Regions from separate parts of the Paenibacillus sp. Y660 genome, predicted to be linked through region 2. Evidence: riboswitches for the same ligand, from Rfam matches in the RefSeq annotation. Region 2 holds a riboswitch; each other region holds the start of a gene.
The links. A riboswitch is a leader RNA that binds a small molecule or an ion and turns the genes downstream of it on or off. The one in region 2 is predicted to bind cyclic di-AMP.

Region 1 (3,351 bases), on a different contig from region 2:
CCTGCCATACGACGTATATCGACCGGATAAAAAAGAAGGAGAAAAGAAAGAAAAAGCGCCGATTTTGTTGTTGGACGGTCAGGATGAAATAAGTGAAATATCTGCCAAATCCGACATCGTTCGTTCAATAACCGGATTGCATCAGGGGCAATATCATCTGTATTATCCGGAAGAGCCACTCAAAAAAAATATTTCACAAATACCTGATTCATTAAAAAAATTATTTAAACTCGACTGAAGGAGCCTGACACTAACATGACATTGCTATTTGATACCCACACCCACTTAGACTCATATAAGTTCGATGAGGATCGCCACGAAGTTATTCAGCGCGCAAAGGATGCAGGCGTGCACATGCTCCTTAATATCGGCTTTAACCGCGAGACCATTCCAACGACGATAGCGCTTGCTGAGCAGTATGAATTTATTTATGCGGCTGTCGGCTGGCACCCGGTTGACAGCATTGACATGCTTCTGGAGGATTTGGAGTGGATAGAGCGTTTATGCGCGCATGAGAAGGTTGTTGCCATCGGTGAGATCGGTCTTGATTATCACTGGGATACCTCGCCCAAAGACGTTCAGCAGCGCGTATTTCGCGAGCAAATCCGTCTTGCCCGTAAAGTAGGCAAACCGATCGTTATTCATAATCGTGACGCGCACGAGGATGTTATTCGAATTTTGCAGGAGGAAAATGCAGCCGAGGTTGGCGGGGTCATGCACTGCTTCTCCGGCAGCCCCGAAACCGCGAAGCAATGCCTCGATATGAACTTCTATATTTCGTTCGGGGGACCGGTCACTTTCCAAAATGCAAGGGTTCCCAAAGAGGTGCTCAAGCAGGTTCCGCTCGATAAAATTTTGATTGAAACCGATGCTCCGTATTTGGCTCCCCACCCCTTCAGAGGGAAGCGAAATGAGTCCTCTTATGTGGCACTAGTCGCACAGACTGCAGCCGAATTATTAGGCAAATCGGTAGAAGAAATAGGTGCGATTACGACCGAAAACGGTAAAAAATGTTTTGGTATTGTATAAAAACGAGAGAAACAGAGAGAATTTAAGACCTTTATCGCGTAAAAACTAATTTTTATAGCGATTATCGCTTAATTTTTCCGTCTTTATCCACCATTTTAGCTTAAATCGTCTTTTATCGTATCTTTACAATTCACCTCGTATGAGGTTATGATTCAACTCAGAGCATTACATTTTGTATTGGATTTCCAGTTTGCGCTTAATCTCCATCTGGAGAGCGGGGGAACCAAATACGGGTTTTATGTACCGTGTTTTGAATTCTTCAAGGGGTGAATTTCGGAACCTTTGCCATGAGCATTGCGTTTTCGAATAGGGCGTCTCTCTTGCCCGAATCCGTCAGCTAACCTCGTAAGCGTTCATAGAGAGTGATCAACCTCGTGCATCCATTTTTCTGTATCCCAGCGTAGTCATTTACCGGGAAGCCACGAAACAGATCCTCTGTCGACGGCTTCTTTTTATTTTCGAATAAACGGGAATTTGTCGACATAGGGATAAAAGATGGGGGTGGGAGGATCGATAGCAGTACTGGATTGCGTGCTTGCACGCCAATATACTATAGTCGCGTCAGTTGTATCATGCGTAACACTTGGCGGCGGGGCTATGAAGGAGGACCGATGAAGTGGGAATACTCCAGGTTAAGGACACCCATGGGAAACGATCATCCAGCATGTCTTTCGCATTGCGATGGAAGCGTGAAAACTTGCGTTTGATTCTTTTGAGTGCTACTATCTCAATCGCTATGACTTTCATGTTTTTGGTGTTGTTGTACGGAACGGCTGTCAAAAGCGTCTCCGTAGTAGTGAATGGACAAGAAACCGTTGTGGAAACGAAGCAATGGGTCCTGCAACGCCTACTGGATGAACAAGCTATCGCAATTGGACCACATGATGAGGTGTCCATACCGCTTAATGCGGCAATAAAGGACGGAGATCGAATTGAGGTAACTCAAGCGATTCCGGTAATTGTGAAAGCTGATGGCAAGACCTCTACTGTATATACGACAGAGAGAACAGTGCAGGCAGCGATCGAGGAATTAAATATTCCAGTTCGTAATCATGATAAAGTAATGCCTCCGCTTAATACGGTAGTTGATTCGGAATTAACGGTAACGGTTGTACGGGTTGACACGAAGGTGTCTGAATCCGAGCGTGCCATGCCGTACTCTATCGTAAAGAAGAAAGATCCTACGCTGGAAGCGGGTAAGGAAAAGCTCGTGCAAACCGGCAAGGAAGGCCTTATTGTTGAACATATCGAGAAGCAGTACGAGGACGGAATTCTCACTTCGAAGAAGATGGTCAGCAAGGTTGTCGAGACCGCTGCGGTGGACCATGTTATCGCGATCGGAACGAAGAAGGCTGAGCCTAAAGTGACTGTGCTCTCAAACAAAAGCCCGAGTGTTGCCATGCTGACAAAGAGCGGTGTAACATTTAAGGCCAAAACCGTACTTAAGAACGTCACGCTGACTGCTTATTCAGCAGGTGTCGCTTCTACAGGTAAAGATTCGGATCATCCGGATTACGGAATTACGGCATCCGGTTCCCGTGTAAAAGAAGGACGGACCATAGCGGTTGATCCGAAGGTTATTCCGATCGGCTGGTGGGTTTATATTGAAGGCATCGGTTTCCGCCGGGCTGAGGATACCGGCAGCGCGGTGAAGGGCAAAAAAATCGACGTATACTTCGATAGCAACAAAACGGCAAATAAGTTTGGCAGGAAGAAAGGCTTTACCGTTTACGTGCTCGGGCCAAATAAACCTTCTTCAAGCTAATTGCAGGATTACCATCATCTTATCGTAATATTCAATTAAATATGCCATCATAAGGAGAGGCACTGCCTCTTCTTTTTGCATGTTTGCGGGCTTATAAGAGTTTATGTTGAAGGGAATGGTCTTGATGATCAAAGAGATCATTGTCGTTGAGGGTAAAGATGATACCGCAGCGATAAAACGGGCGGTTGAAGCGGACACTATAGAGACGAATGGTTCGGCTATCGGTGAGGATGTATTAAGAAGAATAGCGCTGGCGAACGAGCGCCGCGGCGTCATTATATTTACAGATCCCGACCATGCGGGAGAGCGCATTCGCAAAATCGTTGCGAGGCACGCTCCCGGGTGCAAGCATGCTTTTTTGCCGCAGGAGCAGGCGTTGTACAAAGGGGATATCGGCATCGAGAACGCAAGTCCGGATGCGATTCGTACGGCACTCTCAGAGCTCCGTACAGAGTCGCTTCTCGAATCGGGTGAGATAAGCTTTGAGGATTTGATGGAAGCGGGGCTTATCGTGCATCCTGACGCTTCCAATCGGCGCCTTGTTATGGGCAAGCTGC
Region 2 (3,351 bases):
GCGTACGAGCGAACCCGCAACTGCCAGCATCGCGATTATTGAAATATAGCGGCCCATCAGCATGACAAGCCCTGTGCTAATATTCCAAAATGGCGTGTTGTCGCCTAGTCCCTCAAACCCGGAGCCATTGTTCGCTGCCGAGGATGTAAATTCATACAGCACTTGACTTATGCCATGGAAGCCCGGATTTGTGATGGCTCCTTTGCCTAGATCCGTCATAAAGGCGATTGCTGTTGGCACTAGTATAATGAAAGGATGGGTAAGAATAGCGACCGCAATAAGCTTCATTTCTCGCGGCTCTATTTTTCGACCCAGAAATTCCGGCGTTCGTCCGACCATTAGCCCGCATATGAACACGGCGAGTATCGCATACATAAGCATGTTGATAAGTCCGACACCCTTGCCGCCAAAAACGACATTCAGCATCATCTCGCCAAGCGGCACCAAGCCGCCGAGCGGCGTAAGCGTATCATGCATATTGTTAACGGTACCGGTCGTCGCTGCCGCTGTCACCGTTGTGAACAATGCGGATTGCGCGATGCCGAACCGTACTTCCTTGCCTTCCATGCTGCCTTGCGAAGCATCGATTCCAAGCGCGCTTATCGCTGGATTGCCTGTTTTCTCCGACGTGTAGGCTACGCTCAGGAACACGAGGAACAGACACATCATCGCTGTGAACACAACCCAGCCTTGCTTTTTGTTTTTGGCGAATAGGCCGAAGGTGTAAGGCAGTGCAGCGGGCAGCGCCCACATCGATAAAATCTGGATGACGTTCGTCAGCGGATTCGGATTCTCAAAGGGATGCGCCGAGTTGGCGCCAAAAAATCCGCCGCCGTTCGTTCCCAAATGCTTAATCGACTCCAGCGAAGCGACAGGACCAATCGCAATTTGCTGCATCGCGCCCTCTAGCGTTTTGACGGTCAATGTCGGATCAAGCGTTTGCGGCACTTGAAGGGCAACGAGCACAAGCGTGATGACAAAAGCAACCGGAAGAAAAATTCGCGTATGCGCTTTGACAAAGTCCTCGAAAAAGTTGCCGATCGCTTGCCCTTGGCTCGTAATGCCGCGGACGAATGCGATCGCAACCGAGAAGCCCGTAGCCGCTGACGTAAACATCATCATGATGACCGCCATTTGCGAGAAATAGGATAAGGCGCTTTCCCCGTTGTAATGCTGCAGGTTCGTATTCGTTATAAAGCTGATGACCGTATTAAACGTAAGCGTCGGCTCCATGCTCCCCATCCCGTTCGGATTAAACGGAAGCGCGTTTTGCAAACGCAGAATCAAATAGCTGAAAGCTACCAATATGATATTGGTTGCGATAAAGCTAAGGGCGTACATTTTCCAGCTCATGTCCTCTCGCCGCTTTAAACCTATGATTTTATAGATAAGCCGCTCAGAGCCTCCGAACACCTTGTCTAAGCGATTATGCTCATTCGAGAATACGTGATAGACGTAGGTTCCTAATGGCTTAACTAGCAATAACAGAATCGCAATGACGATCAGCAATTGAAAAATATCCATCGTAGATGATCCTCCTCCATTAAAACTTTTCCGGATGAATTAAGGCATAGATGAGATAAACGAAAACAAATAAAGCCATAACCATCACGATAATCATTCGCTTCCGCCTCCCGTTTGGTCGATTACGCTGCCGCACCAAGTCAAAAATCCGTAAAATAAACCAAAGCAGGCCAGCAAAGCGATGATCATATAAACATCCTGCATATTGAATTCCCTCCTGCATTATTTGTGACTTAAAAGAAAACCGACTTCACCGGTTTGCGAGTATACGATATGGTCCGCACCGAGCCCCTTGTAAACGGCCCGCGGATTCCACTGCTGCGTGATCACGTAGATCGGCTTGGTCGTCCAAGTCCGGCAGCAATGGACAAAGCGGCAGCTTAGTGCAAAGCTGCTCTCGAATATGAAAACATCTTGAATCGGATAATGCGGCGGCTGCCAGCTTTGGCGATCATTTGTATTGATATAATGCACGCCTATGATCCCTTGCTTGCGGAGCTGCTTCTCCTCCTGCTTGCTATTTGTCAGGACGATAAATTTCATTTGATGAAACATTAAAGTTCGAATAAATGATTTGCCGGATTCGTTGTATCCAGCTACGATAATATGCTCTTCCAACAACTTGCTTATCCTCCATTTGGTAAAAAAGGCAACAAAAAGAAGCCTTGGGATAAGAGGAACCAATCCCGCGGCTTCTTATGCCCGCAGCTAAAATAAGCCGCGGGAAGCGCGATGGCTGTTGCCTCTCTCGAGTACACTTACGAGGTTAGCTGTCGGATTCGGGCCTTGAGAGTTGCCCTACGCCTGGCTGCTGCCAAGCGATTCACCCCATGAAGCAAAGAGCGTACATACACGCCTTTTCTTCGTTGGTTCCCCCGTTCCTGCTGCTGCAGGATTCAGCAAATTAAAACCATTTCAAGCAGCTGCTCTGTTTTTGGGCAGCAAAAAACCACAGAGGCTTATGACACTCTGTGGTCGACATTAATCGATCACAAGCTTCATCATTCCTCTCTAATCCACGCTTACGAGGTTAGCTGTCGGATTCGGGCGGTGAGAGTCGCCCTACTTTGACCAGTATCCATGGCACCAGTCAAAGATTCACCCCTGCTCTACGGCCGTTCGACTCTCACATCGAACATGCGCAAAGCTCATTTATTGGTTCCCCCGTTTTCCGCATTCACGGAAACTCAGCGATCAGCAAATCGAAACTTATTAGTAAATCCTGTATCGAATCTTACTCCTCGCTATCGCCACTGTAAAGAGAGCCCGCTGGCGAATTTAGCTAATTTCAGACCCCCAGAACGTTTCGCAGCGCTTACATAGAATTCGATCTCGATATATCTCACTATTTCTACGTTTTACTCCTATTTTCGAAAATAATGATATGCACCCACAAGCCACTTTTCAGCGGAAATAATCAGATTTTTCTAAAGAGGAGAATAGAAGAGAATAAACGAGTTATCCAGCGAATTATGCTTTTTTTATAAAGATATTGATAGTTTTTCTTGTAAAATGGCTAAAGGATGCCATATCCCGAAATACAACTGTTTTACAATGATCGCATTCGGGTTTACTATAGACGGCATGCCTGATTATGGCAGTTAACCTCGAAAGCGAACTGGAGGAGAGATTACGAATGATCACGCAATCAGAAGCCATTCATGAAACAATTCCAGTGAATCTAGTAGAGCAGCTGTGGGAACTCCCGTGCTATCCAAGCCTGTTTCGATGATAAAGGACGTGCGAGTTTTTTATTTATTTGCAGCCGCAGCCTTGAGCTTGACGGATTCTCGTTCATCTTGTTCAACCGGTAAATCCGAATGGGAT
Region 3 (3,351 bases), on a different contig from region 2:
CAAGTTCGCCAGCTGCTCGTAACGGAAGAAATCTTCATGGTACATGGCCTGGTACAAGTAGAAATCACGCCAAGCCAGCTGACGGATCCATGCTTCGGCACCGGGCAAGCCCTGCGTAAGCTCGTAGGACTGACGCGCCGATATAGCGCCGGTGTTCAAGAAGCGAGCGAGCCCGCTAGTATGCTCCTCCGTGTAGATGTCCCGACTATCCGCATAAGAGGCGAGTCGCTCGCGTGCAAAGCGATCCAGCTTAGCTGACGATTTCTGTGAGCCTTCTACTCTCGTGCCGCCAAGCGAGTGTGAAATGGCATCCGGCAGCGCGAATTGCAGAGCGACCTTGGTGTTGATTTCGCTTAAGGTCGCGAGATCCTGAATCGTCGTCTCGCCCGCCTTGCTGTAGTACTCTTGCATATAGCTGCTCCACATGCGGTAGAAAGGCGTAAACACCTTGTAAGGCTCGGATCGCCGAGCATACGCAGGGAAAGCTTCCAAATCGGCCAGCGGCGCATCAGCAATCGATATCCAGCGGCGATTCATGGCTCGGACGGTTAGCTGAAGCCGCTCGTCGCGCCGGCGGGAGTAAGGCGTGTAGTCGGCATGGGCGATAACCTCATCTATCGGATGCGCCTCTAAGAGCGCTTCGGTAATCGAAGCGGGATCGCCATGCAGGACATGCAGCTCTTTCCCCGCCTTGGAATAGCTGTGCAGCAGGGAGGCGGCTTGCGCCATAAAATTACGGCCGCTGTGACTGTTTAATCTGCCTCCGTCCGTGAGGACAGGATCTATGATTAGCAAATGAATGCCCTGCGAATCCTTATTTCTCAAATAATCGAATGCGCGCAAATCTTCGGTACGCAAATCCTTGCGATGAATAAACAAATACATTGAGACTGCTCCTTCCCCTTAGCGGCGCAATAACAGCAAAGCCGCATGTCATTTGTCGCTTGAGGACAAACAACTGCGGCTTTGCTGAGTGAGTCTACCCGTGCAACTCTCATACAGAGAGGGAATAGGTTACTCTATTGTCCGTCGGCGTATGCTTGGAAAGAATCTGCATCCATAACACGACGAGCAGTTATAAAACGATTTTCATAATAGGAGGAGTTAAGTTTGTCTGTCACAACGCCTCTGCTAGAAGAGGAATGTGTAAACTTGCCATCTCCTATGTAAATGCCTACGTGGGATACCGTGCTGTTGTTTCCGCCAACTGTGTCGAAGAAAACAAGGTCTCCCGGAATAAGGTCCTCTTTAGCAACCTTATCGCCTGATTTTGCTTGCGAGCCGGATGTGCGTGGAAGCTCGATGCCCATTTTTTCGAACACATAGCTCGTAAATCCGGAGCAATCAAAGCCTTTCGACGACGTTCCGCCGCTTTTGTACGGTGAACCGATAAGATCATTGATGAAGCCGTTTAGTTTTGAGTCTGCGAAAGCGCTCCCAGCCTGGAAAGCGAGTACGAGAACGAGACCCAGTAGTAATGCGGTAACCTTTTTCAATTGTGAAACTCCTTCCAATGCCGACGAGGTTAGCTGTGGGGTTCGGTTGAAGGCTCCCTATGACTCCTCAGGCGCTGACAAACGTCAAACGTCGGAATCAATTCACCCAGAGTGGTTCCCCCGTTTTCCAAATAGGAAATTAGGCAGTTTTTTATTGCTCCTGAGAATTATTCGATTATTTTCATTGATCTCCTGCCTTTCCTGACTATTTCTAATAATTCTCATGTAACCTTTTGACTATTTGCTTCGTTTAACCGTTTATTGTGTAAAATAAACACTCATCACTAGTTCTTTCTAACTAAATGCAATGACTCAATTTCATTAATTATGTGGATCTGTTGTAAAATATACCGATTTGTCCCCTTGGCATCCTGTCTTAAAGACTATTCAATCATGCGGATAATGGCGGTATGATAGCATTTTGCGGAGAAAGATTAAAAAACTCTCATGCGAAGAATGACGAGTTAAAAAATTCAGTTTGCGGCATGAAAAAGGAGCCGTCCCTCAAGATCTATCATCTTGAAAGACAACTCCATCTACATGTAGACAAGCTATTATTTCGCAGTAATGATTTTTTCAGAGATGAGCTGCGGGCCTTCGTTCTTTTGCTCCATCCAGAACCGGAGCTTGTATTTGCCTGAAAACTTAAATTCATAGGAGACAAGCTTGGAGCTGAACCAGAAGGTATCCTTTTCGACAAACTCCTTGAAATCAACATCAGATTGGCTGCGGCCGTCAATGGTCGTTTCTTTATCGTTAGGATCGACAATCGTGACCTTGAATTCAGAGATGGCAACGTTCAAATTATCGATTTGCGCCTGCACCAAAAACTTCTGAACCGTACCTTTATCAACTTGCCCAAACATCGTCCGCTTCTCATTCATCAGAAACATATGAACATTGGGCTTCTGAATGACAAGCTTCTTATCGCTCCCCTTCCACTGCGTAAAAGCCTGCAGGGAATCGCTTAAGGAACGAATATTGATATAAACCTTATCATCAACTAATAAACCATCTTCAATGGATTGCTTATTATTAAAAAGCAGCGTTACTTTTTGTAACATTTTGTCTGCTGCAACCAATGAACCGCCCGATAAGAGCAAAACCATGGATAATAAAATCAGTTTTTTGCGCATCATTTATGTGTATCCTCCATTGTTCATTTACTTTCATCTATATATACAGAAATTGCATGATTTAGTTGCGGTCTATTTTGAAAATAAAAAAAGCCTCGTATCCACAATAATTTGTGGAGCCGAAGGCTTCTTCAGGTTAGGATTGTTTCGTCTGTAGACAATCGTACTGCGCGGCTATGGTCCATACCTTCACTACTGTTTTTACGAGGTAATAGCCTTGATGAAGGATGAGCGCGAACAAGCCGGCCCAGAGCATCGATAAGCTGGTGACAACGAGCCCGGCAGCTGCTCCGATCCCCCACATGATGAGTGAAATGGCTGCGAAGGAGATAAAGTTTCGAAGAGCCTTCCATAAGGAACGGAATACGCCTTCGCCCGATGTGGCGCCGAATTGCATAGCTAGAAACAGCAGATGCAGCACCGTACCCCACAGCAGCCACAGGCCGGCCCCAGGCAGCACCGCTCCCAGCAGCTCTGGAATGGAGCCGCTCTCCAGAAGCGCATCGAAGCCGCGCGGGAGCAGCCACCAAGCGGGAGCCAGCGATAAGACGCTTTCCATCCAGTACAGAAGCACAACAGGCTTCCAGTTTTTGCGAATGCCCTCAAGGAAGCGGGTTCCTCCGACTAATCTCGTTTGATTCAGCGAGTAGAACAGACCGGCGTTAAACAAGGGCGTTAGCAGCATTCTAATAACCATGAGGCTGCCGAGGGTCCACACA

Region 1: another riboswitch for cyclic di-AMP. It lies ahead of AC2TDN_RS20640 (resuscitation-promoting factor); the one in region 2 lies ahead of AC2TDN_RS15630 (NAD-binding protein).
Region 3: another riboswitch for cyclic di-AMP. It lies ahead of AC2TDN_RS20900 (C40 family peptidase); the one in region 2 lies ahead of AC2TDN_RS15630 (NAD-binding protein).

The regions. Positions count from the first base shown of each region.
Region 1 is NZ_JBXBBJ010000022.1:61,016-64,366, reverse strand. It holds gene AC2TDN_RS20650 (HD domain-containing protein) at 1-238, shown strand, start outside; gene AC2TDN_RS20645 (TatD family hydrolase) at 262-1,029, shown strand; cyclic di-AMP (ydaO/yuaA leader) riboswitch at 1,213-1,397, shown strand; gene AC2TDN_RS20640 (resuscitation-promoting factor) at 1,646-2,794, shown strand; gene rnmV (ribonuclease M5) at 2,919-3,351, shown strand, end outside.
Region 2 is NZ_JBXBBJ010000013.1:6,488-9,838, reverse strand. It holds gene kdpA (potassium-transporting ATPase subunit KdpA) at 1-1,524, opposite strand, end outside; gene kdpF (K(+)-transporting ATPase subunit F) at 1,544-1,603, opposite strand; gene AC2TDN_RS15630 (NAD-binding protein) at 1,747-2,145, opposite strand; cyclic di-AMP (ydaO/yuaA leader) riboswitch at 2,265-2,436, opposite strand; cyclic di-AMP (ydaO/yuaA leader) riboswitch at 2,529-2,727, opposite strand.
Region 3 is NZ_JBXBBJ010000023.1:36,477-39,827, reverse strand. It holds gene AC2TDN_RS20905 (FAD-binding domain-containing protein) at 1-885, opposite strand, end outside; gene AC2TDN_RS20900 (C40 family peptidase) at 1,020-1,496, opposite strand; cyclic di-AMP (ydaO/yuaA leader) riboswitch at 1,500-1,652, opposite strand; gene AC2TDN_RS20895 (hypothetical protein) at 2,051-2,635, opposite strand; gene AC2TDN_RS20890 (hypothetical protein) at 2,769-3,351, opposite strand, start outside.